Regions from separate parts of the Sporomusa termitida genome, predicted to be linked through region 2. Evidence: riboswitches for the same ligand, from Rfam matches in the RefSeq annotation. Region 2 holds a riboswitch; each other region holds the start of a gene.
The links. A riboswitch is a leader RNA that binds a small molecule or an ion and turns the genes downstream of it on or off. The one in region 2 is predicted to bind molybdenum cofactor.
Positions count from the first base shown of each region.

Region 1: linked by a shared signal. The riboswitch ahead of SPTER_RS20395 (sigma-54-dependent Fis family transcriptional regulator) and the one ahead of SPTER_RS15165 (sigma-54 interaction domain-containing protein) in region 2 are both predicted to bind molybdenum cofactor.
Region 3: linked by a shared signal. The riboswitch ahead of SPTER_RS09520 (hypothetical protein) and the one ahead of SPTER_RS15165 (sigma-54 interaction domain-containing protein) in region 2 are both predicted to bind molybdenum cofactor.

Region 1 is NZ_CP036259.1:4,393,105-4,403,759, reverse strand. Features, by position in the region: gene SPTER_RS20420 (trans-sulfuration enzyme family protein) at 1-818, shown strand, start outside; gene SPTER_RS20415 (hypothetical protein) at 1,282-1,512, opposite strand; gene SPTER_RS20410 (4Fe-4S dicluster domain-containing protein) at 1,618-2,052, opposite strand; gene SPTER_RS20405 (molybdopterin-dependent oxidoreductase) at 2,027-4,402, opposite strand; gene SPTER_RS20400 (CoA transferase) at 5,009-6,295, opposite strand; molybdenum cofactor riboswitch at 6,650-6,764, shown strand; gene SPTER_RS20395 (sigma-54-dependent Fis family transcriptional regulator) at 7,115-9,190, shown strand; gene SPTER_RS20390 (methyl-accepting chemotaxis protein) at 9,639-10,655, shown strand, end outside.
Region 2 is NZ_CP036259.1:3,213,289-3,223,943, forward strand. Features, by position in the region: gene SPTER_RS15165 (sigma-54 interaction domain-containing protein) at 49-2,202, opposite strand; molybdenum cofactor riboswitch at 2,317-2,430, opposite strand; gene SPTER_RS15170 (hypothetical protein) at 2,535-2,780, opposite strand; gene SPTER_RS15175 (hypothetical protein) at 2,796-3,101, opposite strand; gene SPTER_RS15180 (hypothetical protein) at 3,121-3,372, opposite strand; gene SPTER_RS15185 (sulfurtransferase) at 3,562-4,563, opposite strand; gene SPTER_RS15190 (aquaporin) at 4,587-5,273, opposite strand; gene arsM (arsenosugar biosynthesis arsenite methyltransferase ArsM) at 5,293-6,261, opposite strand; gene SPTER_RS15200 (TorD/DmsD family molecular chaperone) at 6,333-7,049, opposite strand; gene SPTER_RS15205 (4Fe-4S dicluster domain-containing protein) at 7,046-7,594, opposite strand; gene SPTER_RS15210 (molybdopterin-containing oxidoreductase family protein) at 7,622-9,826, opposite strand; gene SPTER_RS15215 (radical SAM family protein) at 9,869-10,655, opposite strand, start outside.
Region 3 is NZ_CP036259.1:2,066,644-2,077,298, forward strand. Features, by position in the region: gene mutS (DNA mismatch repair protein MutS) at 1-1,673, shown strand, start outside; gene mutL (DNA mismatch repair endonuclease MutL) at 1,670-3,502, shown strand; gene SPTER_RS09500 (class I SAM-dependent methyltransferase) at 3,512-4,330, shown strand; gene miaA (tRNA (adenosine(37)-N6)-dimethylallyltransferase MiaA) at 4,318-5,259, shown strand; gene hfq (RNA chaperone Hfq) at 5,304-5,564, shown strand; gene SPTER_RS09515 (TOBE domain-containing protein) at 5,830-6,033, opposite strand; gene SPTER_RS09520 (hypothetical protein) at 6,389-8,062, opposite strand; molybdenum cofactor riboswitch at 8,176-8,297, opposite strand; gene SPTER_RS09525 (GTP-binding protein) at 8,665-9,351, shown strand; gene SPTER_RS09530 (ATP-binding cassette domain-containing protein) at 9,378-10,388, shown strand; gene SPTER_RS09535 (ABC transporter substrate-binding protein) at 10,416-10,655, shown strand, end outside.

The sequences.
Region 1 (10,655 bases), 1.2 Mb from region 2:
GCATAAAGCAAATCCGTTATCCAGCAGGGGCTTCGGCCGATGAATTTCGCCCGCTCTTATTAAAAGCGCGTAGCGAGTATCCATTACGCGAAGACTTGCTTGTCTATATCGAGGCCCCGGGCAGCGGTACTTTCGAAATCCCCGACATCGATGGCATGATAGCTATAGCGCAAAATGCCAAGTTACGTACTGTTATGGACAATACCTGGGCAAGCCACGTCCGTTTTCAACCTCTTGAACATGGCATCGACATTGCTGTGCAAGCGACGACAAAATACGAAGGTGGATATGGTGATACGCCATCGGGGATTGTTATTGCCAAGCACCCACAAGATCTGCGGATCATCGCCGCTGAATTGCGCGCAACCGGTAATGGCGCGGTTGCACCAACGACTTGTTCGCGACTTTATCACAGAATTGATTCGACCGAAGAACGTCTCAATCAACACGCCGGCACCGCAGCGCGGCTGATCGAATGGTTTTTGCAACAGCCGTTTGTCACCGGCGTCCTGTCGCCGACTTTGGCTACCTCACCTTATCACGAACGTTTTCTGCGTTATTTCGGCCAAGGCAATAGTCTTTTTAGCGTCGTTTTCCGGCCAGATCTGCCGGCAAAGCAGGTCGAGGCTTTTGTCGATGCCCTGAACCTGTTCTGGGTTGCTGAAAGCTGGGGCGGGCATTTGTCGCTTGTATTGCCGGTGCATGCCAAGCGCGAAGTTACACCCCTGCCCGATGGTTATATTTTACGCTTCCACGCCGGACTCGAAGACTGCCAGGATCTTTTGCGTGATCTCAACCAAGCGGCAAGGATTTTATAAGATCCAGCGATCCATAGCTATAACATGTTTTGTGTAAATAGAGGTATTAGAGTAGTTTTAAAATGGTACTGTTTAGTGGCTCTACACAGAATTATTTTAAAACCTTATTAGGTTCAAGTGCTACGGCACATCTTTTACAAATCTTCTCATCCTTAAGATTAGCGCGACCACAATTTGGACATTTTATAATTTTACTATTGATATTTTTACATCTTCCACATTCGCTACAGCTTAAGCACGTGCCCATTCAGCACATCCCTCCTTGCGAATTAGATTGGTGCCCGGATTAAAATACAGCCTAGTTACTACTCTAAAAAACCAAAAAGAAAGAAACGTAGGAAGGCTGAGATTTCACCTTATCTATGATTCTTCTTTTTGGTTTCCTTAAGTTAATGACATTGTGATTTTACTAAGGTTGTAGCTTGCCTTTTGTTCGATATCAGGCAAATGGTTAGCTGATTTCTTAAGGCCTGCCTTCCGCAGAACAGGTTTCTGTTGATCTCCAGTCGACAATATACTTACCTGATTCTTGCTTTAACGCAACATACTTAACTTTTTGCGGTAATTCAGGAAATTTTTTGCTGTTTCGTGTTAAGGCCTTGGCATAAAGGATTGCGGTTGCCTCATCAGCAAGTTCTTCCTTAGTTTCGAAAGCCTTTTTGGCATTCATGATGTCTTCTTCAGTAATTTGCATTTCCATTCCTCCTTAATTACAAATTACAATGATTACCTGAAGAAGACAAAGGGGAAAATCCTCTTTGTCTCCGGGTAAACCACTAGCATATACCCCAGCCAGACCTTATTTAGGTGTAAACAATACCATTTTGGGCTTTCTGGCCATTTTCTCAGTTAGTTTCGTAACAGGGCCGTAACTCATTACCAGCGCCTGGCAATGCTGCACGCAACTGGGTATCTTGCCCTCAGCGGTTCGGTCCTTACACAGATCGCATAGCGATGTTGGGAACGGAATATAATTCAAATCCCATTTGTCATCCGCCAGCTTCCGGGGTCCATCTTCCAGCAGCCTGATGCCATACTGATTAAGACCAAGATTTAACTCTTTAATGCATGCAACTTCGCAAGCGTGGCAGCCTGTGCAATATTCGTAGTCAATTAACAGGCCGTAACCAGAGGTATCCTCTGATTTTAGCAGGCGTTCCAAGCCTTCTCTGGCTTCGGGAAAGGCGGCGGCTTTTCCTTTAGTCTCTTTATTCTGGCAGTTGAGCTCTGACATATTCCCATCCTCCTCTTCTGGTGACTTGCTCACTGGGCATTATTTTGCTATTTTCTTCCGTCGCTTTATAAATCCGGCAAAGCAAGTTTTTGTTGGGTGCTCCATAACCGGTAGGCCCGTTCTGGCACTGGGAGGTGAGGTTATTAATATTGGAATCAAATGTTCCAAAGAGGCTCGGTTCGGCGCCTTCTTTTTCCGGGAACCACCAACCATGCTCAGCACTTACTACTCTGGGGTCAATAGCAGCCTTTAATGTGGCGATTTGTTTGCACCTGCCACGCTTGCTTTCGATCCACACCCAGTCTCCTTCTTGAATACCCAAGTTTTTAGCAGTATCAGGGTGAATTTCTACCAAGGGCTGAGGATGGAACATTCTCATAGTCGGCTGCTGCCGATGTTCAGAGTGGAAGAATTCCCATGAACGTGCACCTGAAGTTAGAATTAACGGATACTCTTTATATAGTTCAGGATCTGAGTAGGGACTTTCCGGGGGTTCAACATGAGCCGGCAGCGGATCAACGTCAAATGCGTCAAACAGGTCAATATACAATTGGACCTTGCCGTCCGCAGTATTAAAACCAGGCTGCCGATCACGGCGCAGAAGGCCTTTTTCATATTTCTTGTACTGCCATTCGGGGTAAATATAAACCTTTTCCTTAAGTTCCGAATAAGTAAGACCTTTCGTATTACCTCTTTCCCGGAACTTTTTACCTTCTTCGGACCATTCATACTTGAAGGCATCCGGATATTTGTCTTTGTCATTGCCCATTTTCCAGTTTATCCAGTCTGCCACAGTTTCCCACGGGAACGCTGCGGGGTGCAGACGTTTACCAAGGTCAAGAATAATCTGCTCGTCGGATTTGCATTCCTCATACTGCGTTAACTTGGTGATAGCACGCAGCGGTGCAAACCATGCTCTGAAACTATCGCGTTCTGCACTCATGCCTGCAGGTAAGACGATATCTGCACAAGCAACTGCAGTCGGGGTCATAAAGAGATCAACGACTACATTGAATTCGACTTTTTTCATTGCTTCATATACTCTTGGTGCCTCAGATGCCATGTTGGCAAAGGTATTGGTGGTTTGCAGCCACAACATCTTAACCGGGTAGGGCTGGCCGCCATTTTCAATGGCTTCGAGGACTGTATCCCCATGGGCGGTTGAAGCCAAACCATATTTTTTAAGAGGATTTTTCTCATTCCCAAAGCGCGCTTCCTGGACATCTTTAGGCAGCCAGCCGTAACCGCAGCTATATCCATCATCAACATTGAACCCGCTCTTGGCAATGACGTTACCACCCGGAACATCTGTATTTCCGGTTATCGCCCATAAGCTGTTAACGGCCTGGGCGGTCGCAATACCGGTAACTTGCTGGTCAATAGCCAGACCCCATTGGATAGCTGCCGGTTTGGCAGTAGCGTAACGCCGGGCGGCAGCTTCGATAATTTCCTTAGGAACCCAGGTAATTTCAGCAACCTTGTCAGTCGGATATTCCTGAACCCGTTCTTGTAATTCTTCAAATCCTGAACACCAGTTTTCAACAAAGTCATGATCATAAAGATCTTCGTTGATAATGACATTCAGCATACCCATCGCCAGCGCACAGTCAGTTCCCGGTCTTAACTGCAGCCAGTAGTCGGCTCTGGCTGCCAACCACGTCAAACGAGGGTCGACAACGATGAGTTTAGCTCCCATTCTCATTTCATCAACAATCCAGTGGCCAAAGAATCCATCGCCATTACTGATGATAGGATTATTACCCCAGATAACGATCACTTCCGGGCACTTAAACTCGGGGTTATTATAGCGCTCTTCAAAAAATTGTGCAGTATCACAAACGAAGAAGTCACTATTCATAACAGCCTGCTGCGCAGCTCGGGGCAGATAGCAGGAATCGCCGCTTAGGAATCCCAGCACATAGTTTGGACTGCCAAATGCAGCATAGGTCAGATAAGGTACCTGCCAGATAATATTTCTGCCAGTACCTTCCATGCCGATGATTGATTTTCCACCAAATTCTGCTTGAATACCTTTGACTTTTTCAACGATAATATCGTAAGCTTCGTCCCAGGAAATGCGTTCCCATTTGTTTTCGCCGCGCTCACCTGCCCGCTTTAAAGGCCATTTCAGACGTTGGGGACTATTATAGGCTTCAACCTGATTCAGGCAACGCATACATAGTCTGCCCATGTTATAGGGATTATCAAGGTCGCCCTCGACCTTTACTAATTTGTTATCTTTTGTGTAATACAGAAGGCCGCATCCATCATGACAACCCGGTCCTGACCAATGAGTAGAACGGGTTACCGTATATTCGCCTTCCTGCCACTGCCATTCTTTTCCGGACATATAGCTTCCTCCTTTGAAAATTTAGGTTTTAAATAATTCCTGTGTGACTATCCTGCGCGCTTTGGGTCACCTCCTTTAAATACTCACTCTCCCACTAACCTCAGCGGGGGGTTCCCCGGCTGATGCCAAGTATTCCTTTATTTAGACTCAACAGGTAGTGGCTTGTCGCATTTCTTGCATTTTGTATTGATCCCTGGGTTCCTCGCCCCACAGGCCGGACATATTATCGGCTTTTTTATTTCAGGCGGTCTAAAACACATGCTATTTCACTCCTCTCTATAAGTTACATGATTTTCTGTGGAAATCTCTTGATTTCACAGGCTTACACAGTCGACAAAAGAGCAGTATGCATTCTACATTCTTTTTAATGTTGCAAGTATTGTGCCAAACGATAAAACCCCGGTTTTCGCCAGTCAAACTGGGCTTTGGGACAAACATTTTTATTTGTGAAACCATGTGTCCCAAATTAATTATGCTTGCGAATTTTTAGCCATGTTTGTCTACTGCAGTATAATATAGAATAAAGAAACGGGGTTGGAGCGACTATGCCGCTGCCAACCCTTCATTGCTGTACGCTGCTATTAGCTGTTTTTTAAAAACAATGCTTTAATCAATTACCCCCTTGCCTTTTAAGGCTTCAATTTCGTTTTCGTTGTAGCCAAGAAGTTCGGTAAGTACCCTGCTAGTATCCTGGCCCAGGGCCGGGGCGCCACGCCATACCTGCCCCGGGGTTTCTGAGAGCTTGGGTATAATACCAAAGGCTTCAACGTCCTTGTTTAGCGTCTGATCGGTGTATTTTACCCAGTCACCTCTCAGGTGCCAGTGGGGTTCATTGTAAACTTCCTCAGCGGTTTTAATATGTGCTGCTGAGATCTTGTTGTCAATGCAGATGTTTATTGCTTCCTGGGCCGTATGTTCCTTGAAGAATTTTTTGAAAATACCATCCAATTCACGGCCCAACGGACTGGCAACTGCTTCAGGTGAGCTGCTGCATTCTTCGTAGGAGTATTTCTCCGAGTCGATGCCAAAGCCTTTTAATACGTTATTGTAAGCTGTTTTGCCATAGGAACCAAGATTAATATAGCCTCCGTCTCCACATTCAAAAACACCGGCCGGCTGGAAAGCGGTTTGCATAATCCCCTGTCTGTGTTTGAGGGTTTGGCTAGTGGTCCAGAGTACAAAGTTGTCATCCATCAGCCTCATCCAGCTTTCAGTCAAGCTAGCATCGATGCTTTGGCCCTTGCCGGTTTTTTGCGCATTCATATAAGCCATCAGGATGCCATTGACTGCGATTAAACCTGTCAGGTAGTCGCCTATATACTGCTGCGCATAGTAGGGCTCACGGTCAGGATAACCCTGCAGCAAAGCCCACCCGGATTCAGATTGCCCCAAGGGGTCATAGCCGGGTCGGTTTATTTGTCTTTGATCACCGCCAAAGCCAGAAGTCCCGTAACCGCTAATGTGGCAGATAACTAATTTGGGGTTGACCTCCATTAGCATTTCGTCGGAGATACCCAGCTTGTCAATCCAAACCATATTTTCAATCCAAACATCAGAATTCTTAATCAGGGACAAAAAGATTTCTCTGGATTCCGGTATATTCAGGTTGGTCTCCAGTGCGAAACTTAGTTTGTTTCTGGAGTTTTGCACCCAGCCGCCACCGATATGCTTGTTTCCTTCCGCAATCTGCGGTCGCTGATGGCGGGCAGGATCGCCGCCTACTTTGGGCCGTTCAAGCGCAATTACCTCGGCGCCAAAGTCACTCATCATCGTAGCACAGAAGGGAGCCGCCACAACCGTTCCATTGAGCAATACCCTTATTCCCGCAAGTGGTCCAAAAGCAGGGGCGAACAATGGCGCTGGCTTGTGCTCAAGCTTTTCCCAACGATTCATTTTCATCATGTCCTCTCTATTTTATTTTTTCCTCAAAACAAAACCACGCTTCACTGACATGAACCACCCCTTATCTAGTTAATTTTTATTGATAATAACCGGGAATACACCTAAGCCAAATAGCAATGCGAACCGTGCGGCTTACTATATAATTTGATGCAAGTATTGTGCCATAGGTCAAACCCCAAAAATATGCGCCTTATTTAGCTAGGCTGGGACATAATTTCTTAATTGTGACATACCCGTGTCCCAAATTGATTAATAATATCTTGACAATAGCCTGACTTGGCCCGTAGAATAGAATTATCAAACAAAGCAGTATTTTATCCCATAATGAAAAATAGAACATTATAGATGAAGAGCGAGTTCCGAGTCATCATTTCCAGTTCAGGGGGAAGTGATGACCGTAAGGGTGTGAGAAGTAATTTTCATGCCTGCCTTTGAGCAAAGGAAGTCCTTCCGGGGGACTTCCTTTGCTTTTTTGCATCTCGATTCTGCAAGCCATACATGCACAAGCCGGCCTGCTTGGAGTTGTGTTGTGTCGTTTAGAGACATACGGTTTATTACCAAGAATACCGGTTGGAAGCAACACAAAGGGCGGACGGCTTAACCTGGCAGTTGCGGACCGGAGGAACTGCCAGGTTATTTTTCAAGTACTCCCTGTTGAAAGGAAGCTGAATTTGGCAAAGCTGATTTTTTATTTGCAGCCACTCCAGCGATAAAATAGAAAGAAAACTGAAATAAATACGACAATTTTGCCAATGGATAGGGGGATAAGGAAACCAGGAGAAAAGTACAGGTAAGAAAGGGAGCGTCATTATGCAACCTCTGGAATATTTAATCAGCCCCATTATACAAAATTTAAATAATATCAATGCTCAACGCATTAATGCCGAGAATAATATTCTTATAGAGAATATTAAGCAGCAGAAAATGGATTTGCTCCAAAAAAAAATTACGCCAGCTCAAGTTAGCCTGGTTCGGCCGGAAATAGTAGAGTCATGGATAAGATCAAGTGAAAATGGTCTTGACCCTTTAGTTTATAGTAATCCGCCCCTTATGGATGCAGTTTCTTTCGAAAACCGAATTAAAGAAAAAAACTTTTTGATTCAAGCCGCAAGCCCCTATATCTCCCAATTGGAAAATATGCTGTCCCTTATTGAGTCCTATATTTTCCTAAGCGATGAAAATGGCCTTATTCTTCGTGTTGTTCACGCTTTGGGGAAAAATAAGTTCCGCATTAGTCCGGGTACAATTTGGACAGCGGAAACTATCGGAACCTGTGCGCATGATCTGTGTATACATTTTAGGACTCCCATTCAGCTTTGCGGACCCGAACATTTCTGCCGAATATTTAATAATATTTCTGCCTCATCTGCGCCTATTTTTGACGCGAACAGCAATCTGGAAGGAACGCTGACTATATGCAGCCCGCGCTTTGACCGTCAAAATCCATATTCACTGGGCCTTGCTGTTATTATGGCGGAAACAATACAGAAGGAGTTTCAGCTTTCAGTAAATAAGGAATTGTTTCATATTGCGCTTACAGGCACAGAAGATGCTATGATTATGCTTAACGAGTGCGGGGTGATTACAAAAGCTAACGAAGCTGCCGATGCAATATTCAAGCATCTTCCCCAAGAACTTGTAGGTTCACAGATTAGCGACATTATTGAAAACAAGCCTTTTGTCCAGTCTATTTTCGAGACCGAAAAACCCAGTATAAATACTAATATTAGTATTAAAAAAACAAAGCAAAAATTATTTTCGGGCCTGATCCAGCCAATAAAGAATTATAATAATAATAATATAGGTTACTTAATAACGCTTAAACCAGTTAACCAAACACTTAAAGGGTATTCAGGCAATGGTTTTACAACGAGATTTACGTTTGAAAACATAGTAGGCACTTCTCCCCAATCCTTAAAATTAAAAAGTTTGGCAAAAAGATTTGCCCGCTACAATTTTAATGTACTTATACAAGGGGAAAGCGGAACAGGCAAAGAGGTCTTTGCCCAGGCAATCCATAATGAGAGCAGGCCGGATGGCCCCTTTATAGCCGTAAACTGTGCGGCAATTCCCAAAAATCTAATCGAAAGCGAATTATTTGGTTATGAGCCAGGGGCATTTACCGGCGCCGAACGCATCGGCAAACCCGGGAAAATTGAACAAGCCAGCGGCGGTACGCTCTTTCTTGATGAAATTGGCGATATGCCTGTAGCGCTTCAGGCCGTCCTGCTTAGGGTATTGGAAGATAAAATGATTATGCGCTTGGGCGGTACCCGCTACATTCCTGTTGATTTCCGCTTGGTTGCCGCTTCGAATAAAAATCTGTTAGAACTAGTTAAGAAAGAATTATTCCGGGAGGATTTATACTACCGTATATCCGTATTTAAGCTCAATATACCACCATTAAGGGAACGAGGCTCAGACGTTGTTCAACTGATGGATCACTTTATTACTACTTACTCTAATGCGGAGTCTATCGATAAACCTATTTTAAGCAACGCGGCGAAATATATATTATTGCAGTATAACTGGCCCGGGAACATTCGCCAGTTAAGTAACGCAATCTCCTATGCGGTGTGCATGAACACTGACGGTATTATCTATCCTGAACATCTTCCGGATGAAATAGTAAACGCTTCTCCCACTCCTGTCCTGCCGGCAAAAGAGGTAATCGAAACAACGGTAGAGGAAATAGAATCAATAACCGGTAATGAGGCGCTGACAGTTAATCTTTCCGTCAAAGAAATGGAAAAAGAGGTCATTAAAAAAGCTCTCGATAATTCCAATAACCATGTTCGCTATGCAGCGAAAATATTAGGTCTTAGTAAGTCCACTCTTTATAGGAAAATAAAGCAATACGGATTGCAGCCCAATGATGAATTATAATTACAGTCTGTGGTTCAAATTACAGGCCGCTTAGTATAATCATTACTAGAAAAAACCTCAGAGGACGAACCTCTGAGGTTTTTTCCAGTGCGCCCACTATGGTAGCAAGTGCTTGCCGGTGAAAGTCCGATACGGGGTTGATGGGCTGCGCTGCCTAATCAAATTGAGACAAGCTATGCCATAATTGAAGAATTATGTCCCGGCGAAGAATAAAGTAAACCTATTATGGGGGTTGGGATCATGGCACAATAATTGCAACTTGAATTATGCGAAAAGCCGAATATCGGCGCGGTGGAAGGGAGGATTTGACTAAGACAGCGCTTTAGAAAAGGTTCTTTTTATCCAGTTGGAAGTATAACTTGTTCGCATGGATAGTACAACTAAAGCGTCTGACAGTCCGGGGATGAGGCATAAAACAAGGCTTTTCCATAATTAACAGGAGGTTAAGATGAAAAGTATTCAAACGAAACTAACGGTTACTATTCTCGTTATTTTTCTGGCAGCAATGAGTGTTTTGAGTGGCTGCAACTACTGGCGAGCGCGTACAATTATTACCGGAGAAATTACAGAAAACATGGAAACTCTAGCGGAATATTCCGCACTTAGTATTGGTGATTGGCTGGAGAAAGGGATTTATCATCTGGACGGGATAGCAAAGGCGCCGGTAGTTCAAAGTGGCAATCTGGAAGAGATGGCCCCTTTTTTTGTACAAGTCAAAAAAAATATGGTTAAGTTTGCTACTATAGGGTATGTAGCAGGAAATGGCCAAGCAATTGATGCGAAAGGATTTAAGCTTGATTTTGGGGCAAAGGGCTGGTTTCAAAAGGCGATGAGAGGTGAACCCAGCGTATCTGATCCGATTATATCTCCCGCTGGCGATTTGGAGATCGTACTAGCAGTGCCGGTCAGGGGGGAGGGGAAAACTAACGGTGTACTGTTTGGCGCGATCAGTATAGCGGATATTAACCAAAAGGTGCTTGAGATTAAGGCGGGAGAGACCGGCTACGGTTTTATGGTGCAGGAAAATGGCTTAATCATTCTTCATCCGAACCAGGAAATGGCTCAAAAGGCTAATGTTTTTGAAAGTAAAGAGGCAAGTTCTGCAATAAAGGCTGCTTTTGAACGTATGGTCAAAGGGGAAAAAGGGCTGGCCGAATACAATGACAGAGGTATTGCCACCACCGTGGCGTACGCGCCTGTACCGAGGACAGGCTGGTCGCTGGCGGTGAAAGTTCCTACTGCTGAAGTGACAAAAGCAGTTGCGTCGTTAATGGTAATTTCGCTGGTGACAATTATAGTAGTTCTGGTTTTGACGGGTTTAATTATTGCCTGGCGCGCGCGCAGTATGACAAGGCCCCTGCGTGAACTGGAAACTGCCGCTCACAGAATTGCTTTAGGTGATATTTCAGATATAACACTGGATAGTAACGCTAACGATGAGATCGGCCGGCTAAGCCGCAGTTTC
Region 2 (10,655 bases):
TTTGGAGGCTCGCTTAGGGTGACAGCCCCTCTGCCACCAGCCAGTATATTAATATTCAATGTCATAGTCTTTCAGTTTTCTGTACAGGGTAGAGCGACTGATGCCCAGGATCTGGGCTGCGCCCGGCACATAATTATCGGCATGCAGCAACGCCGTTTGTATCGCAACTTTCTCCAGGTTTTCCAGGCAGAGCAGCTCGCCGGCCTGGCCTTTGCGGTTTGTAAACTCCTCTATCTTCAGCGGACAGGTTTCCAGAATAATGTAGTTGGGCAGATTTTCCGGCTTAATCAGCTCACCCTGGGCAGTATTTACCGCATAAATCATTGCGTTTTGCAATTGCCGCACATTGCCGGGCCATTGGTATTCATTGATTTTTTTCTGCGCTGCCGGGCTGAGTTTGGGAACCTGCCAGCCTTGTTTCCGGCAATAGTTTTCCACGAAAAATTCACTGAGGAGTTTAATGTCGTTGCCGCGCTCCCGCAGCGGCGGGATATTAATTGTCAGTACCGATAAGCGGAAGTAAAGGTCCTCGCGAAACAGATTTTCTTTTACCATTTTATAAATATCTTTGTTGGTAGCCGCAATCAGCCTGAAATCAACTTTCTTGGAACGGCTGCCGCCAACCCGCATGATTTGCTTGTCTTCCAGCGTTCTCAGTAACACAGCCTGCACCTCCAGCGGCATGTCGCCAATCTCATCGAGAAAGAGGGTGCCGCCATGGGCCAGTTCAACCTTACCGGCTCTGCCGCTCCGTTCGGCACCGGTAAAACTGCCGCCTTCATACCCAAACAGTTCGCTTTCAATTAACTCCCGGGGCATAGCCGCACAGTTTACGGCCATAAACGGGCCTTGCGGGCAATACACATTATGGATGGCCTGGGCATACAGTTCCTTGCCTGTCCCGCTTTCCCCCACCACCAGAATGTTCTCCGGTGAACTGGCAAAGCGCCGCGCCAAAGCCATACTTTTTTTAAACTCCTTATTCTCACTGATAATATCTGCAAAGGTATAGGCAGACGTACTGCCGGCCCTGCTGTTTTGCTGAATGGCGACCTTTTCCGCCCCACTGATTTTTAACAGGGCGACCTCTAATTCCTGGGTATACTGGTTTAGCACCGGCCGGATACTGACATGATAGAAGCTTCTGTCGGCCCCCACGCACAGCCTTTCTTCCGTCGAAACACTCTCACCTTTTTTCACTAACGCCAGCAAAGAGGAATTGTTGCCAAGAAATTCATTGATATTGCGGTTATGTGCCTCTTCGGCTCTAAGCTTCAGAATCCGGGTACCGGCCGGATTGATATACAGGATCTGCCCGTCGGCGTCAATGGCGACAACGCCGTCGTCAATAAACGCCAGCATAGCCGTCAGTACATTATTCATAGTGGCAACCTTATCCTGGTTAATCTGCATCTGCCGGTTGAAGGCATCGGCCCTTTCATTGGCAACATATAAAGCAGCATTGGCCCTTTTCAGGTAGAGCTGGTTCTCAATGACCATAGCCATAGAAATAAGCAAACCCATGCTATGGGGCCCCAGCTTTTTAAGGGTTTCTTCTTCCGGCGTATTCAGCAGCGGCTGACTGACCAGCACCAGGGCGGCCTGAATCTCGCCTGCTTCATTTGTGATTGGCACCGCCGAGGCAATACTGTTTTGAAAGGCCACACAGTAATGCTCCGGCCCCAGCAGCTGCACAGGCCGTTTAAGACGGAAACACAGTTCATGGGCCGTAGTCCCTTCCGCATCCTCACTGGCAACAATACCTGTCCGGGAATCATATTCAGGCAGCGAGGTGAAGCTTTCCAGGCTGCCTTCATTCAGCAGGATAACGCCGTCTATGTCGAATAAGTAAAAGATGTAGCCACACTCGACGATAATTTTTTTAAATGTTTGGGCCAGATTCTTGGTTGCCTCAATCAGAGCATGATTTTTGTTTAAAATTTCAGATAATTTTTGCGGGCTTAAATTGGAATTGGTAACTACCGAATAAGGATTCACCCCCCACTTACGGGATCTGATCCACGAGGCGGCGACTTCCTGGTCCATGTACGGGTAATTCCGCGGATCTTCTGCTTCATTCTGCAGAAAATCCTGCTTACATCGCAGTATGGCCTGCCACCGTTCCCGTGAGAGTAGCCCCCTGTTAGCAATAAAGTACCCGGTCTGTAAGCCTGAGACATCATGAGTGTGCTTCATAACCATCAACTACAGCTCCCCCTTATTTTTTCTAACAGACAGATTTATAAAATACTGCAAATTGCTTGGACGGCACGCATGACCGCAGATTGAGAATTAATACACATATAAAAAAAGAAGCCTGGTTTTTCCAGACTTCCTTCGCACAATTGGGCAGGCACAAAAATTACTTTTCATACCTTTCGGTCATCACCTCCCCCAGGGGGATATGACAACTCGGAACTCTCTTGTAATTATGTATTATTCTAATACGTTCGCCATAAGTCCTGTTAAGAAAGTATGTAGTAGCTATATTTTTTGACAAAATTCGTCATTAGTACTGTATTAGCTCACAGTATTTAACAGGCGAACTGTCCTTTATTGATGGCAACAAGCTTCTGTTTGGCTGCTTCCGTCGTTTTCCCCAAAGGAACACTGGTTTTATCCACCATATTAAGCAGCACATATTCCCCTTTGTTCATTATAATCGTCTCGCTGCCGAATTCTGTATTTGTAAAAGACGGATATTCCACTTCCCACTCTCCTTTGGTATAGAATAAACCGCCGGCAAACAGGCTGCCGCCCCGCTGGAACGCTACAGCCAAAGCCGGTACAGCCGCCTATTCTGTGCCGTCTTCACCGCCGGCAGCCGGACCGGCCATGCCGGCGGGAGGCGTATGCCATTTACAGGTTTTTACCAGCCCGTCCTGCGATGGCTTTTTATGCTTGTTACAGGGATTCGCACACAGTTTCCCAATATATAGGCACATAACGGTTGGCCGTGCTTTCGGCGGCGGCAGGTCTGCGCCGCATTGCTTGCAGTTCTTGCGTTCGGGGAAATTATAGGTGCCACAGGCCGGGCAGGGGGCCGGTTTTTCCTTAGGCGGCTTACAGCCGCCGCAATAGGGATTACAGGACCAGCACATAACGGTCTAGCGTTTACCGCTAGCCGGCATCAAGCCGGCTCAGCGCAGTCAATAGTGTTGTTTTCAGATGCAGCACATGGGTGGACTCCGGGTATTCCACGCCGGCCTGCTGAAAAATCTCTCTTAGCTTTTTTTCTATATCCTGGTGGGATTGATAGTCTGCCAAATCCATGGCCAGATTGCCCATAAATGCCGTTAACGAAGTGGCTGTCTGGTCGCCTTGCTGGATCTTATTCCATACGGCCGTCGCCGCCTGTAATGTGAATGGCATGATAGTCCCTCCTGTTGGCTTTGTTGCTTTGAGTATTGCACCATTTACGCCCCCCGTCAAGATTCAAATCAGGACAGATTTTCACCTTTTGTCCCGTTTTGCTACGCCTGTACCCTGAACCCGGTCATCCGGCCGCTGGATTGCCTGATCGCAAGGTTTAACAGGCCGTAAGATCCTTTACGGGGAGACTCACAGGCCTGCCGCCTGTCTCAAATTAGGACTGCCGCCTTGTTCCTGCCCGGCAATCCGGCCGCTGTCTGCCGGCAATTCCCTGTTTCGACTCCACTCCGCCCAGGACCCTGCGTAATTTTGTACCTGTTTGTACCCGAGCAGCTCGCTTAGCACATAGGCGGTATGAGCGGCACGAACACCGGCCTGACAATAAATAATAACTCTTTTATCCGGCGTAACGCCCCTGGCTGCGAATAATTGCTTCAATTCGCCGGCAGTTTTAAGGGTTTGATCACCGTTTAGAGTATCGGCCCAGTACAGCCACACGGCCCCGGGGATCCGTCCCGGCCTGGCCGCCCCCGGGGCCTGAACGGCACCGGCGAACTCCGGCCATTCCCGGACATCGAGAATAACCGTGCCGGGATCAGGCTGCTCCACAGCCGCCAGTACCTCGGCCATTACCGCTAATTTGCCGGTTTCCGGTCCAATGATCTGAAAATGGCCGGCCGCGGCCGCCGCGGCCCTGTCGGTTATTCCGTACCCTGCCGTTTCCCAAGCACGCAAACCTCCGTCCAGCAGCTTTACCTTATAATGGCCGGCCATGTCCAGCAGCCACCATAAATGAGCACTATATGCCGGCCCGTGTTTATCGTTGCCGGCATATAGAACCAGGGTATCCTGATTTGTAATTCCCCGCTTGCCCAGCACCGCCGCCAGGTGGCCAAGCTCCGGAATCGTTCCCGGGGTACCGGCATAATCACTCACCCCCATATTTATGGCCCCGGGAATATGCCCGGCTTGGTATTGCTCCGGCGGCCTGACATCAATCACTTTAACCTTTTTATTCGCCAGCAGCACCTGCAGCACTGCCGGGTTAATAAGCGCCGCCCTGGCGGCATAACCCGCAGGGCCGTTATTGCTGCCGGCGGCTGCACCGCCGGCAATTGCCTGCCACCATAGAAACAGGGTTATGGCCGCCGCCATAACCCCACCGGTAAGAGATGCTTTTTGTCTTTCCATCTTATCCGCTCCTTTGCCTGTGGTTAGTTACTGCACTGCTTACGCAATTGCGGAACTTCCAGAAACTTATAAATGACGGCCGCGGAAACCGCGCCTAACACCGGTGACACAATATACAGCCAGAGGTGTGCCAGGTTGCCGGATATAACAGCCGGCGCAATGGAACGGGCCGGATTGAAAGAACCGCCGGAGACCGGTCCGGCCACCGCAGCGCCAATAAAAACAGTCAGGCCAATGGCCAGCCCGGCGAAGCTGCCCTCCGCCCGGGCATCGGTGGCAACACTGATAATGACAAACATCAGGAAAAAAGTAAAGATGAACTCAATGGCAAAAGACACGCCGATAAGGTGCTGACCCACCGGCAGCGAAGGAAACGTACCGCCCAGATCATACAAATTGCCAAACAGCAGCCGCAGCACGGTACTCGCGCTTAATGCGCCCAATAACTGGCTAATGATGTAAGGCGCAACCTGGCCGGGGCTGAATTTACCCACAGCGAAAAAGGAAAGTGTGACCGCCGGGTTAAAATGGGCACCTGAAATATGCCCGCAGGCATAAATCAGAACAACAATGACAAAGCCAAACGCCAGCGCGATGCCAATATGGCCCAGTGCATTCTGGGCGAGGTGATTGACAATGATCGCGCCTGTGCCGACAAACAACAGGAAGAACGTACCAATAAACTCAGCAATATATTTTTTCATTTCCATATTTGTCCCGCCTTTCCGGCTAGCAGCAGCCGCCGCCCCCATAATGATAAGTGGCCTTGGTGATGAACAGGTCCGGCCGCTTCAGCGCCCGCAGATTGCCGGCTGTTTTTTGGCAGACCGGCAGGGGCACATCGCGCTGAATGACATGGCCTTTCCCATCGTCATAGGCTTCGTCCGGCCCGGCATAGATTGCCGTCTCGCCCGCGAATACGCAGGCCCCGTCTGCCGGCACCGGATTTTTATAAACAACAAGCTCCAGCGATTCCAGTAGAATATCTTCGTTTATCCCGTAGCGCCCTTTGTCCAGAATCCGGTACGGCCGGCGGGACCGGACCTCAATTGTGCCAAAGCCGGCATCAACAAATTTGTCCAGGTAAGCCTGATAAGCAAGAGCTCCCGACAGGCACATCGCCCGCAGCCGTTCATCCTCCCGCAAATGCGCCGGGATCGGCTGGGACGTAATCGGATCTGATATGTACAGCCGGCCGCCAGGCCTTAAAACCCGGTACATTTCACTGATAGCCCGCTTTAGTTCCTCTTCTTTAAAAATATTAAACAGGCAGTTCTGCGCGGCTACGTCGACGCTATCGTTTGCCAGTGGCAGGCTGAGGGCGTTGCCCCGGACCAGCTTCACAAAATCCGGCCGAAACCACTTATTCGCCTGAGCTGCCAGTTGGAAATTCTCCTCGGCCCGGGCCAGCATCTCCGGCACACTGTCAACGGCGATAACCGACTGGGACCTGCGGGTAAAATAAGCAAACTGCAGCGCTTCCAGCCCCCCGCCCACGCCGACATACAAAACCGTCTCGCCGGCGTTAAGATCGCCGTAATGCACCGTAGTGCCGCAGCCATAATTCATTTCCTCCATAACCTCCGGAATCACCAGCTCCGGCAAATATCTGGCCTGACTCGTCACGCAGCACAGACCGGGCTGCGGCGTAAGGGCCGCTTCCTTATATAACTCTTGGGCGGTTTGCAGGTAACTCATATTATCCACTCCCTCTAATATTTTAGTTTGCGCCGGCATAAACACGTGAAAGAATCATATTGCTCCCCTTCTCAGCCACAGTCCCGGCCGGCGATTGCCCGCTTTAACAAATCCACCTGCGCCAGGTCTTCCCTAATAAATCCGGCCATAAACCCAGCCAGCTTCCGGAAAAAATCCTGACCGGTATTCGCGGCGATATCCCCACAGAACGCAGGCACCCACTGGCTAAGGTGCTCAGCCAGAAATTGCTGCTGCCGGTCAATGGCCGCCAGCACGGCGGCCGCTTGCTGCCGCGCCAGAGCTGCCGCCGCCTGCTGGTTAAGGTAGTATATAAATTCCAGTTCCAAACCAATATGATCATCGGGTTCACGATTGAAATTCCGCACCAGCAGGCCGGCAGCCCGGTATTTTTTCCGGACTGCCAGGGTTGTCTCCTGCATCAGCGCCCGGGCCGGCGACCGGTACACGGACTCGTAAGGCGGGGCCGGCACATGGCGGGGGCCGATAAACAGACGGGTAAATTCGGGCTGGAGGATTGCACTCAGCCGCTCGGTCCGGTCCGGCTCCAGGGCTTGCAAAAAACAGATAAAATTCTGTTCCCAGACAGGTCCTGCCCCGGTATCAGCCGCTGGTTGCCCGGCAGTCAGTTCAATCAGGGACGACAGCAAATCCCGGTTCGGCCCGGTCAAAAACAAACGCCGGAGGAAATCATAAATACACTCGCGCCGGCTAAACATAATGCGTAAACTGCTGCCGTCCAGAAAAAAGGCCTGCTTATCTTCAGTCATGAGCCGGCCCTTTTTTCCGGGGCAAAGCGCATAGCCGGCCCGGTTGCGTTTCGCGAAAATCCCGGACAGTCCCCGGTGGCCCCCGCCTTGTCCATGCGGTTGAGCTCCCCGGCCTGCAGCACCTGCAGCGGACAGCCGCGGACACAGGCCGGCGCCTCGCCCTGCTGCCGGTTATCCAGGCACAGATCGCATTTGGATGCCTTTATTTCCCGCTGGCTAAAGGCAATTGCCTTATACGGACAGGCATAAACGCAGGCGCGGCAGCCAACACATTTTTCGTGATTCTGAATTACAATCCCGTCTGCCGGCCTTTTACTAAAAGCCTTCACCGGGCAGACCCGGACACAGGCCGGTTTTTCACAATGCATGCAGGCCCGGGACAGATACCGGTCGACCTGCCGCCCGTTAGCCTTGGTTTCAAAGTGATCGACAATTCGCCATCTGATGCCGGGCGCCAGCTTATTTTTCACTTTGCAGGCCGTTTCACAGGCCTGACAGCCAATACAATAGTTCTGATTGTAATAAAACCCCACTTGTTTGCTCATCAGTATCTCCCCTTTATTAGTAAGCGGCTAGGCCCTGGCAACCTGGACAAGGTTGGTATGATAGGTTGAGACCCCGCCCATATCGCCAAGCCGGTCAGGCGCCAGGGCATTGATATTGTTTAACCCGGGGCTGAGTTTTTGCCACGGGGCTTTAGGCGACATAACCACCCCCGGCTGCACCGCTTCGGTCACTTTTACTTTCAGCCTGACTTTGCCCCGGTCGTTGACCGCATGGACCCAGTCCCCGGTATCGACCCCTCTGGCTTCCGCATCCCGGGGATTGATAAAAATAAGCGGGCCGTCATAAATCTCCTGAATATACGGCAGGTTATGAAATTGAGTGGTAATAAAATATTTTGTTGCCGGCGTCACCAGCTGCAAAGGATATTTGGCATACAAGGCCGGCGTCACCTCTGCGTCCTCGGCCGGCGGCACATGTTCCGCCACAGGGTCGAACCCGGCTTTAGCCAGGCTTTCCGAATAAAATTCAATCTTACCGGAGGGTGTATTAAATTTTTTATCGGCAAAAGGAGTGGCTAGATTTAATTTTTGCCAGTGCCTGGCCTGCAGCGTTTCATACGTAATCCCCGCAAACAGGGGACTGCCGGACTGCAGGGAGGCCTTAATCACCTCGGCGGCAGATTCGCTAAAACACCGGTCCGTAAAGCCCATCCAGCTGGCCAGCTCGGCAAAAACCTCCAGATTGGACTTACTTTCGCCCAGCGGCGGAATAGCCGGCTGATTCAGCCTGACATACCAGCCGAGATAATCGGAGTTGATATCCTCATACTCGAAGAAGGTTGCCGCCGGCAGCAGGATATCGGCATAATCGGCCGTGTCGGTAACAAAAGGGTCCACGACGACAGTAAACAGATCCTCCCGGGCCAGCCCCTGCTTGATCAGATTGGTATTAGTGGACATCGCCAGCGGATTGCTGTTATACACAAACAACGCCTTGACCGGCTTGTCCCGGGTCTCCGGGGTCTGCCCGTTAAGCGCCTTGCCGATCTCATTCATATTGATCGAACGGACCTGCCGGTTGGCCAGCAGATCGGGCCGCTGGAGCGCTTTCCAGTCATAAGCCCAGTAATCGCCGTTGATATAGACATAGCCGCCGCCGTCAACGCCCACCATTCCCACCAGGGCCGGCAGCAGGGAGATAGCCCGCACCATCCGGCCGCCGTTGGAATTGCGCTGCAGGCCGTAGCCAACCCGGATGATGGAGGGTTTGACGGTTGCATACAGCCTGGCAAATTCTACAACCGTACCGGCAGGTACGCCGGTGATTTCCTCTACCCGTTCCACCGGGTAGTCCTGCACCTTGGCCGCCAGCTTGTCAAACCCGAAGGTGTAGTTGTCCACAAAATTTTTGTCGTACAGCCCTTCATTAATAATGACATTCATAATCCCCAGTGCCAGGGCGGCATCCGTCCCCGGCCGGGGCTGAAGATGCAGGTCGGCCTGGGAAGCCAGCGGCGTCCGCACCGGATTTATCTCTACCAGCTTCGCCCCCTTGTCCCGGGCCTGGTTAATAAATTTAATGATATGAACATTGGTTGCCCCATGATTAACACCCCAGGCAACAAAAAGTTTGGTCTTGGCATAAGTTTCCGGATCAATCCCGCCTACCTGACCATAAGTATATTTTGTTGCCGGTTTACCGGCGTCGGAGCACACGGCCCGTTCCAGCTTGCTGGCCCCCAGCTTGTTCCAGAAACGAAAGGGAACCCCGTAATTATTCACAATCCCCAGATTGCCGGAATAGCTGTAGGGAAGAATGGCCTCGGCCCCATCGGTGTCAATAATCAGCTTGAATTTGTCGGTAATGGTGCGGTAAGCTTCATCCCAGGAAATACGCTGCCAGCCGCCCTCCCCCTTTTTGCCGGTCCGTTTCAGCGGATACAGAATCCGGTCCGGGTGATACACCCAGGTTGGGTAACAATGCCCCTTGACACAGGGAGTACCGGCAGTAATCGGATGCGTGGGATCGCCGGTAACACTCACAATCCGCCCATCTACTACTTTGGAGATCAGTGTGCACGTATCATGACAATTACGCGGACAGGCCTGATAGCTCAGGGTGCCGGCAGCGGCAGCCGGCAGCCGGCTGGCTGCTTCCGCCGTCAAAACATCCATCAGGCCAAGCAAGGAAACACTTGCCCCCATGGCGGCAGCTCCGGCTAAAAAAGTCCGGCGCGTCATCTTTAGTTCAAATCTGTTTTCATTATCCATAATCACTACTCCTTTGTCCCCTATCCACAGAAACTGTTACACCTAGCCGGGACTAAACAGCACCGACGGCCCCTCTACCATTTCCCACCCGGCCTGCTGGAAGGTTTCCCGCCGGCTGGCCACCGTCCCGCCAATCACCGTATTGGCTTGCGTATCCCGGGGATTGGAACCGGACTCCGCCCATGACAGGTTTACGCCCGCCATCGCGGCAATGCCGTAATCGCCGCCGCAGTGACCGGGTACCGAATAGCCAAAAGCCAGTTTAACCGCGGCAATAATGTGGGCTTGCCGGGCCTGGGTCAGAGCGCCATACGGCTCCAGGGGCGAACCGGGAATATTGATGCGCCGCCCTGATCCGGCATGTACCGGCCTGATTTCTTTAATCAGCATCGTTTTCTCGACAATCTCCTCAACAGTGTGTTCGGGTCCCACCGGTTCCACACAGGTGCCGACCAGCAGCCCCGCTTGCCGGGCAGCCGCAATTGTCCGCAGTCTGGTCCCGGGGGCGATATTTGTCACCCGGCCCTCACCCATCCGCAGCACATGATATACGCCGGCAAATCCGGCCTGTTTCAGAGCTATGGCGCCGTCTTCAGCAAAATCGTCGACATTGCCCACCAGCGGTGTCTCCGGCTTTAAAGCCGTCCTTACCGCCCGGGCAACGGCCAGATAAGCCGGCAGCCCATAGGTGGCCGTCGCCATGAGATAAATGGCATTGGCACCGTCAGCCTCAAATACTAAGGCTTTGTCAATTATCTCTTCCAGGCTGTACACCTTTTCGGCCTCGAAAATCTTATTGACCGGTGCAAACGAGCAAAAATGACAATTT
Region 3 (10,655 bases), 1.1 Mb from region 2:
TAAATCCTGTTGCTATCGCTAAACGCCAGGATGCAATCAGCGATTTGCTTGATAAGCGGGCAGTTCTTGATGAGTTAAAAGAGCTGCTTAGTGATATCTATGATTTTGAACGCATTTTAACCAGAATTGAGGTCGGCAGTGCCAATGCGCGGGATTTAACGGCGCTGAGAACCTCGCTGGCCGTGCTGCCGGCGATAAAGCTAACATTGCAGCAGTGTCAGTCCGACCTGGTAACCGGTATTGGCGGTGAGGTTAGAAGCCATGTGGATGTGGCCAGCATGATTGCCACGGCGATTGTCGATAATCCGCCGTTTGGTGTCCGGGACGGGGGCATTATCAGAACCGGTTACGACCTGGAGCTGGATGAGCTTAGGGCTATTGCCCGAGACAGTAAACAATGGATTCAGGATTTGGAATTGCGGGAACGGGAAACAACAGGAATCAAATCGCTTAAAATAGGCTATAACAAGGTTTTTGGCTATTATATTGAAGTAACCCATGCCAATACCGGCGCTGTACCGGCTTATTATATCCGCAAGCAGACCCTTGTTAATGCTGAACGCTACATAATGCCGGAACTAAAAGACTTTGAGACTAAAGTGCTTGGCGCCCAGGAGAAAATTGTAAATATTGAATACCAGCTGTTTGCCGGTATCAGGGACTATATAAAGGAACGCATCAGTGAAATTCAACAGACAGCAAGACAAATTGCCCAATTAGATGTAATTATGTCCTTGAGCGAGGTTGCTGCCCGCTATGGTTATACCCGGCCTGATCTGAATCATAAGAAGGAACTTATAATTAAAGATGGCCGCCACCCGGTGGTGGAGCGGCTGTTAACCGGCGAGATGTTTGTACCTAATGATACCGGCTTAAACCACCATGACAGTGAAATCATGATTATTACCGGACCTAATATGGCTGGCAAGTCAACCTATATGCGACAGGTAGCGCTGTTGACCATTATGGCTCAGACCGGCAGCTTTATTCCGGCGCGGGCAGCCTCAATCGGACCGGTTGACCGGATCTTTACCCGGGTTGGTGCCAGTGATGACCTGGCAACAGGTCAAAGCACCTTCATGGTTGAAATGACGGAGGCTGCCCAAATCATAAAATTTGCCACTGCCAACAGCCTGATTATTTTAGATGAAATCGGCCGGGGGACCAGTACTTTTGATGGCATGAGTATTGCCAGGGCTGTTGTCGAATATATAAAAGACAAGGTTAAGGCGAAAACTTTATTTGCCACTCATTATCATGAGCTTACCGAGCTGGCTGAATACAGCAAAGTAATTAAAAATTATTCGGTAGCGGTTAAAGAACGGGGCAATGATATTGTATTTTTGCGGCGGATCGTACCGGGCGGGGCAGATAAAAGCTATGGTATTCATGTTGCCCAGCTGGCCGGACTGCCTAAACGTATTATTGAGCGGGCGCAACAGGTTTTACTGGAACTGGAGCAATGCAAAGGCCAGGGCGGGACTGACCGGACTCCTCTGCCCGCGCCACTGCCGGCCGGCCGGCAGCAGCCGGCAGCCACGATATCCCTGTTCAACTCAAGTATTGCTGATGAAATACTGGCAATTGATGTGATGACTCTTACCCCGCTGGAGGCCCTCAATACCCTGTATAAATTACAAAATAAAGCCAGAGAGGAAAACGGCAGCTTATGAGCGAGCAGGTAATCCGTGTATTAGATGAAAATACGGCTAATAAGATTGCTGCCGGTGAAGTTGTTGAACGGCCGGCCGCAGTGATTAAAGAGCTTGTAGAAAACTCAATTGATGCCGGCGGCAGGAATATTGAGATTGAAATCGTCGATGGCGGAACGAATTTTATCCGTGTTACCGATGATGGCAAAGGGATGAGCTATGAAGATGCCCAACTGGCTGTAAAACGTCATGCCACCAGTAAAATTCGCACGGCCGAGGATTTAACAGCAATATATTCCCTGGGGTTTCGCGGCGAGGCTTTACCCAGTATTGCCGCCGTGTCAAAATTTACCCTGACTACCCGTTTGCTTGATGAACCCCTGGCAAGTTATGTTGAGATTCATGGCGGCATTCCTGTAGATGTCCGCGAGGCGGGGGCGGGCTGTGGTACAACTGTGATTATCACCGATTTGTTTTTTAATACCCCGGCCCGCCGCAAATTTCTGAAATCACCGGCGGCTGAAAGTGGTCATATCAGCGACATTGTCACCAAGCTGTCCCTGTCACATCCGCAGATTGCTTTCAAATTAATCAGCAATCAGCGCCTGATTCTGTCTACAGGCGGCAATGGGCGGCTGGCAGACACCATTGCCGATATTTACGGGCACAAGGTTGTGCCGGAGCTAATACCGGTAGAATATAGCCATGACGGCATTGCTGTGTCCGGCTATGTAGCCAAACCGGCCATGCTGAAAAGCACCCGTCAGTGGCAGACATTTATGGTTAACAAGCGGGTAGTAAACAGCCGCATGCTGGGGAAGGCACTGGATAATGCGTATTTTTCTTTATTGCCGAAAAATGGCTATCCGCTGGCCGTACTTGATATTCATATCCCCGTAGACGCCATTGATGTCAATGTGCATCCGCAAAAAAAAGAAGTTAAGTTCAGTGATGATCAGAAGATATACAGGGCAGTATATAAAGCAGTCTCATCAAGTCTGACCCTGCCTGCCTCCCATAGTCAGGCGGCTGCAGCTGCTCAGTTTAGTCCGCCCCCGGCTTTTACTTTTAACCCGCAAACAGGGGCCGGCGGTGTTGCTGAGCCATATCGCGGCTACAGTCAGACCAGCGGGCAGGAACCTGCCGCTATAGCCGGAACCTCCCGCCAATGGACACCTGCTTTATGGCAGGAGAGTGCCTCTTTTGCCGATGTCAGACAGGCGATCAGACAAGAGGAACAGCTAATCGTAAGTGATGAGGCTGCTGACGGGCAGCAGCCAGCCTGCCCGCTGTACCCTTTGGGACAGATTGAGTCCTGCTATATTGTGGCCCAGGGACCGGACGGCCTGTATATTGTTGATCAGCATGCCGCGCACGAGCGCATACTCTATGACCGTATGAGCCGGGCCAAAGGCCGGGTGCCTGTGCAGCAGCTGTTAGTAACCCCCTTTCTGGAATTTACCGCCGGCGATTGTGATAGCATGACCGAAAACCGGGAAATCTTTTATCAGCTGGGGTTTACGCTGGAACAGGCCGGCGCGGATACAATGCGGCTAAGTGAGATGCCTGTAGATATTCCCCTGGCTGACGCCGAGCCGGTAATCCGGCAAATTTTAAAGCTGATAGCCGAACTGCATCAGCCCACTGCCCAGGAGCTGCGCCATGCTTATTTGCAGATGGCAGCCTGCCGCAGCGCCATCAAGGCAGGGGATACGCTTAATATGCGGCAGATCCAGGCCTTAATCAGCGAGCTGTACACAACTGATTTGCCCTACACCTGTCCGCATGGCCGGCCGACGATTGTAAGATTTGGGCCGGAGGAGCTGGCGAAAATGTTTAAACGGACATAAGGGGATTCTATGAGTTTAATTGTCACAACTGCCCACAAGCCAGCAACGGCTGTTACACAGCTGGCCCGTGATATAGCCGCCCGGCTGGGCGTGCCTTTTGTCCCCCGGGACCGGTCACTGGCTGCTATTAAGGAAAAATACGCGGACTGTGATTTAATTGTGGCTGCCGCTAATGGACCGGTCATCCATACCGCCGCCGGTGAGTACTTTTTTCATCTAAGTATGGCTGAGTTGCGCATAAAAAACTTAATAAATGGAAAACATGACCATATGGTGAATGCAATGGGGCTTAGGGCCGGGATGTCCGTGCTTGACTGTACCTTAGGCCTGGCGACAGATGCCATTGTCGCCAGTTTTGTGGCCGGGGCACAGGGGGCTGTGACCGGACTGGAAAGCTCGCCGGCGATTGCATTAATAACCGGGTACGGCCTGCAGCAGGTTACGGTTGATTCTGATGTGGATATTACAGGCTCTTTGCGCCGGATACAGGTGGAAAACACTGCCTATGATCAATACCTTACAACGCTGGCTGATAATAGTTTCGACATTGTTTACTTTGATCCCATGTTTCGTAATCCCCTCTACAAGAGCTCTAACGTAAACCCGATCAGGACACTCGCCAATATGAACCCGCTCACGCCGGCGGCGGTTCAACAGGCTTGCCGGGTTGCCAGGCACAAAGTGGTGGTTAAAGAGGCTGCCGGCAGTGCTGAGTTTGTCCGGCTGGGGTTATTAACAGTGTTAGGCGGCAAGTACAGCCGGGTACAATACGGGGTGATTGACTGCCGGTCAAAGATGGGCAACGGAGGCCAGCCATGGAGCGTTTAATTGTCATTACAGGCCCCACGGCTGTGGGAAAAACGCAAATAAGCATTGATCTGGCCAAGCGGCTGAAGACACAAATCATCTCCGGTGATTCAATGCTTGTATACCGCGGGCTGGATGTCGGTACCGCCAAACCTGACCGCGGCGAGCGCAGCGGGGTTGTGCATCATCTGATTGATATCCTTGACCCCTGGGAAGAGTTTAATGTTGTTGATTTTCAGCACTATGCGCAAACGCTGATTACCCAACTCAATAATGACGGAATTATTCCGATTCTAGCCGGCGGTACCGGACTGTATGTCAGGGCCTTGCTGGAGGGCTATCAGTTTAATCAGGCGCCAAGCGACGAAGGGCTGCGGCAAAAACTGCTTGGCCTGGCGGCCCAGTTCGGCAATCAGCATCTGCATACTTTGCTGGCGCAGGTACAGCCGGACACTGCCGCCAGGCTGCATCCTAATGATCAGCGACGGATAATCAGGGCGCTGGAGGTGCATGCCCTGAGTGGTGAGACTGTCTCGCAGGCTAAGGCCGCACCAAATCAGCTCCTGTATGATGCGGTTGTTATTGGCCTTACTATGGAGCGCGCCGCCTTATACGAGCGGATTAATCAACGGGTTGATACTATGATCCAGCAGGGACTGACCGAAGAGGTAGGGAAACTCCTGCGCCAGGGAATTGCCGCCAACTGTCAAGCCATGCAGGGGATCGGCTACAAAGAAATTGTTGAGCACCTGGCGGAGGGCGAGGGCGGGGATTGGCTGCACGCTGTCAATAAGGTGAAAAAGGCTACCCGCAATTTTGCCAAACGTCAAATGACTTTTTATCGGCGAATGCCTTATATAGCCTGGTTTGACGTTGGAAACCGCAATAATTATGATAAAACGTTGGAAACAATTTACAATCATGTTGCAGGAACGTTTGGTCTAAGGTAAAATAGATGTGAGTAAGTAGAAACATGAATACGGAGGGGTTTCATTTGACTAATAAAGTCATTAATCTGCAAGACAGTTTTTTAAATCAAGTACGAAAAGAAAATGTGCCGGTAATTATATATCTGGTTAACGGGTTTCAACTGCGGGGAGCCGTAAGGGGTTTTGATAATTTCACCGTAATTATTGAAAACGACGGTAAACAGCAGTTGGTATATAAACACGCCATCTCGACAGTAACCCCCTTTCGTCCCTTGGCCGCAAATCTGCACGAGAAGAAGGAAGAAGCGGCTAAAGCTGATAAATAAAAAATGTCTTGCAGTACTCCAGGTGAAATGCCTGGGGTACTTTTTCATATACTCCTTACTTCCGCATTTTATAAAATGAAAGTAAAACCTCTTTGATTTACCATTCATTATTAAAGCTTACGCTCTGCTTAGCGATCCGGTGTGCAGGGTTTAGTTCCCGGAATTATTCCGACGCTGGATCAATTTAATTAAATACGGAAAAATCGGCTAAGCCTTTTAGGCAAGCCGATTTTTGTCGTGCTGGAAAGTATAACTTTCCCTATAATTATTTAAGCACCATCATCTCGGTGGCTTTAACCAATGCTGTAACCTTGTCCCCCGGAGCCAGCTTTAAATCCTCCACCGAGTCTACCGTAATTGCTGCTACCAGTTCACTGCCTTTACAATCCATGACAACTTTGGCCATAACGGCACCCTTTACCACTTCTTTTACGGTTGCTTCCAGTTTGTTTCTGCCACTGATTTTCATAGCTCTGTCACTCCTTTATTTGGTAATTTGCTTAGTTACAATATAGCATATTATATAATAAAAATCAATAAATACTGATATATTTCGTCAAATTCATCCGAAATATAAATATATCTAGCTATACTGCAATATATCTCTTGAATACGATGAATATCTAACAATATGATAACAATAAGTTGAGTTTGGTTAGTTTATGTTGTCGGGTATAATGCTTTATACAGGTCAAGGCGCTGATCAAGGCGGGGATCAGACTTGGCATTTAAACATAACCTAACCCTAAACAACTGCGGTTGATTATAGCAGGCATAATAAAAAAACTACCCAATCAGGTAGTTTCTTTATTATGCCCTTAAATTTATAATTCAACCGCACAGCCGATCGCGCTGTATTCAAGGGTATTGCTGTCAGGGGCAGGAGGGCCGGCGGCATTTGCCATTTGCCGGATTGTCAGGGGAATATTTGTTTTAGACAGGAATACCAATTGTTTTTCATGCTGGCGGACCAGCTTGATCATCTTATAGAAGCAACCGTGACTAAATTTACAGCGCACATTGGCAAAAACAATATCGGCATGAAGAAGCAGGGCTTCATCAAAACCGGCGGCATCGCCGGCCAGATAGGTAAAATGAGGCAGCTTGGCTTTCAATTTTGCCTGCCAGCTATCGGCACCGCCGATAACCAGTGCCTGCACAGTGGCCAGCAGTTTTATAGCAGACTCTGAGTCAGGGAGCTGCTCGGATATTGCTGTAAGGTTGCCGGCTGGCATTGCCCTGACATTGCTGACTTGGCCGTTAAGTACATTCTGTTGAGGCTGACAGCTGGTTTGCGGCAGCTTTTTCTCCGTGAACATTGAATTAAGGACAAATTCTTGCTTGACAGCCAGGTCGTTAATTTCTTCTTCTTTGGCTGCCAATAATTTGTTTTTGGCTGTTAAATCTGTTTTTAGCCGCCGGATTTCCAGTTCGTAATCACTTAGCTGTTTTTTTAGATTATCCACTTCCGGGTACAGATAAGCAGCATTATGTTCAAAATAATACTTTTTAGCTTTTTTATACTCTCTTACAAAGTCAAGCAGATTTAAACCCAACATGACGAATTCAGCACAATCTAATTCCATTTCTTCTTTCGTTTTCTTTACCTGACCGGCGCGGAAGGTTTCGGCAGCCATTTTTACAATATACAGGCGGCAGAGGAGTTCAACGTCCCGCTCCTTGATCTGGGCAATCAAGGTCGGCGAAAGCAGCGAAATACCCTCTTCGGCCGAGAGATAAGCATTACAGTGGGCAAACCCTTCCAGGAGGCGGTCATCCTGCCAGGGGTCGAGATAATTTTGAAATATCTTTTGATAAATGACATTTTTTAGATAGCGGGCCATTTTTTTGACTGCTGATTTATTTAACCTGCTTTTTAATAAACTGATTTCCCGGGTATTGTCTAAGGCACTGCTGATTGTTTGAATGACTGAAAGAAGTTCCGGATCTGATACAATGACCGGCCGGCCCACAGCGCAGGCCATAAACAGCGAAAACTTCAAAGTGGCTTGCAGCGGCAGGTCAATGGAAGGGTATAAGGTGATAAAAGACCGGATGTAGCGGGTGGCTGCCCCTGTCAGCAGATTGTGCTTATAGCTGTCCTTTACCGGTTTGGAGTAATAGTGGGGTTTAATCACCTTGGCTAAATCAAAGGTTTCACAATCCCTGATGTGGCAATACAATACATGCCAGCGTTTGGTCATAATGGTGATCGCTTTTTTAAATAAGGGCGAGTTTTGGCCCGCTTCTATTGCGGCAAGCATGATCCCCAAATATTTGGCAGCATAAATCTGCCGGTCGATGCCGCCGGTCGTAAATAAGGCATGATTAGCATAAGAGGAGCGGGCGGCGGCGCTTTGAAAGCCGGTCTTATCTGTTTCATAGAGCAGATCGATTTCCTTATAAACCGAAGCCGTATCGGCAGCAAGTTGAATGAAAAGCGGGAGTGTATCCACTGCGATGTCGTCAATTATTAACGTAAAAGCTGAAGTTCCCATATATGCCTCACCCTACCTTTTGCATAGAATAATTTCCAATCTTCCCTGGAGAAGGCCTGGCAATTATTTTTGGCGGGGTTTGTTTTAACACAAAATAGACGCAGAGATTGCGCCGCCTCAAAAAAATGCATCCTTTCCAAAGAAACGGGAAGCATAGCAGTTTCCCGCTATACCGGTCGGCCGAGCGCCATGCCATAAAAGGGTTAGGCAATTCGGCTAAGGAGCAATGTATTATTTACATTTTTGTGATTGCTATTAGAGGATTAAGAAACTGGATTTAACAATACGGCCACTGGTGGCAGGTCTAACAGAATTGATTTACCCGCAGAATTGAGTTATTATAAAACATAAACTGATTTTCAGAACCCCATAAACAAAAATGAATATAAACAAACATAAACAAGGTTAATATAAATATATAGTTTGTTTATGTTGGGAATAGTATTATTATATTGCAAAAAAAAAAATAATGCAAATACTGATTATTTACATATTGACTTAATTGTAGTTATTTTTGCGAGTTTGTGTTAAATTTGAGTTATAAAACATTTGCCGGAGCAGAGATGCGGCAGTTATATTATTGATAGGAGATTGGGAATATTATGCAGCTAATCACAGTGGCCGGGCCGCCTTCGGCCGGCAAAACATCAGTAATTCTTAACATTATTAAAGCCTTACAGGGGGACGGTGTAAAAACCGGCGTGATCAAATTTGACTGTCTCTCAACCCAGGATCAGAAACTATATGAAAAAAACAATGTCCTTGTCAAGACCGGACTATCGGGCAACTTATGCCCTGATCATTTTTTTGTGACAAATATCCAGGACTGTCTGGAGTGGGGGATCAAACAGAACCTGGATCTTTTAATTACTGAAAGTGCCGGTCTGTGCAATCGCTGCTCGCCCCATATTCGCGGCGTAATGGCTGTGTGTATTATCGATAATCTTAGCGGTGTAAATACACCCCGCAAAATTGGTCCGATGCTGAAACTGGCTGATATTATCGTAATCACCAAAGGGGATATTGTTTCGCAGGCGGAACGGGAGGTATTTGCCTTTCGCGTCAAGCAGGCCAATCCCGGGGCGGTCATTGTTTATGTTAATGGCATTACCGGCCAGGGCGCTCAGGAAGTGAGCCGTTTATTTAAAACGGCAGCTCCGTGGGATTCGTTAGGTGGCTGCAGTCTGCGTTTTTCTATGCCTGCTGCCGTTTGCTCCTACTGTTTGGGACAAACGCGAGTGGGTGTGGATTTTCAAATGGGCAATGTGCGCAAGATGGATTTGCTATAAAACAATGCTCAGAAAGGCGGATGGTTATGTGGGAAGTATTAGCGGCGTTGTCTTTGCGGCAGTTATTTATTGATTATCCCCATGCGCTTGATTTTTTTTCGTCTTTGCCGGCGGGCAACCGGAATGACGGTCAGACGGTGCAGCTGTACTTTGAGACCCTTACTGAAGACCAGCTGCAGGATTTGGGATTAGGCTATGAGGAACTTAAAACGCAGTTTAGTGCCTTTATGGTCCAAATGGAAAAATTAAAAGTAAAAGCAAAAACGATCACAACGGTAACCATTTGCGGCGGCATTGATAAAAACGGCAACCCGGAAAACATTGACTTAACGATCCGGGCTGGTGAAATTATCTGTATCGTTGGTCCAACCGGTTCGGGAAAAAGCAGGCTGCTGGCTGATATAGAATGGGTTGCCCAAGGGGATACGCCGACCAAACGCCAGATTCTGGTCAATGGGCAAGTTCCGGACATGACCAGGAGATTTGCCGTTGAACATAAGCTGGTGGCGCAATTATCACAAAATATGAATTTCATTATGGATCTGACAGTCCGTGAGTTTGTCGGGATGCATGCCGAGAGCAGAATGGTTGAACAAGACCGGGACATTATCCAGCATATTGTGGATAAGGCTAACGGACTGGCCGGTGAACCCTTTCAGCCGGACACACCTGTTACTGCGCTGAGCGGCGGCCAATCGCGGGCGCTTATGATTGCTGATACGGCATACTTAAGTTCGTCGCCGATTATCCTGATTGATGAAATTGAGAATGCCGGGATTGACCGTAAGCAAGCCTTGCAGCTGCTTGTTGACAAGGAAAAGATTGTGCTTATGGCTACCCATGACCCGATCCTGGCGCTCATGGGCGATAAACGGCTTGTTATAAAAAACGGGGGCATAAATCAGATTATTGAAACAACGCCGGCAGAACGAAAGAACCTGATCCGGCTTGAACAAATCGACCGTCAGCTGGCAGGCATTAGAGAATTATTGCGCCAGGGTGAGTTGATTAATGACATTCCGGCTGCGATTAAATAATTACACCATAAGTGAGGGGGGATCTGTTTGGAACTTAGCGATTTGACCATTGGCCAGTTGATTGAAAACTATCCGGCAACCCGGGCTGTGTTTATTCATAATGGTTTTCCGCAGTTGGCCGATGATGGCGTATTGCAGCAACTGGGGCCTGTCCTCAAATTAAAGACAGCGTTAAAAACCAAAGAAATCAACATGGAAGCCTTTAGTAAACTGTTGGAAGAACATATTGCCGATGCCGGTTTATACCGCCGCCTGGAAACAGGGGCG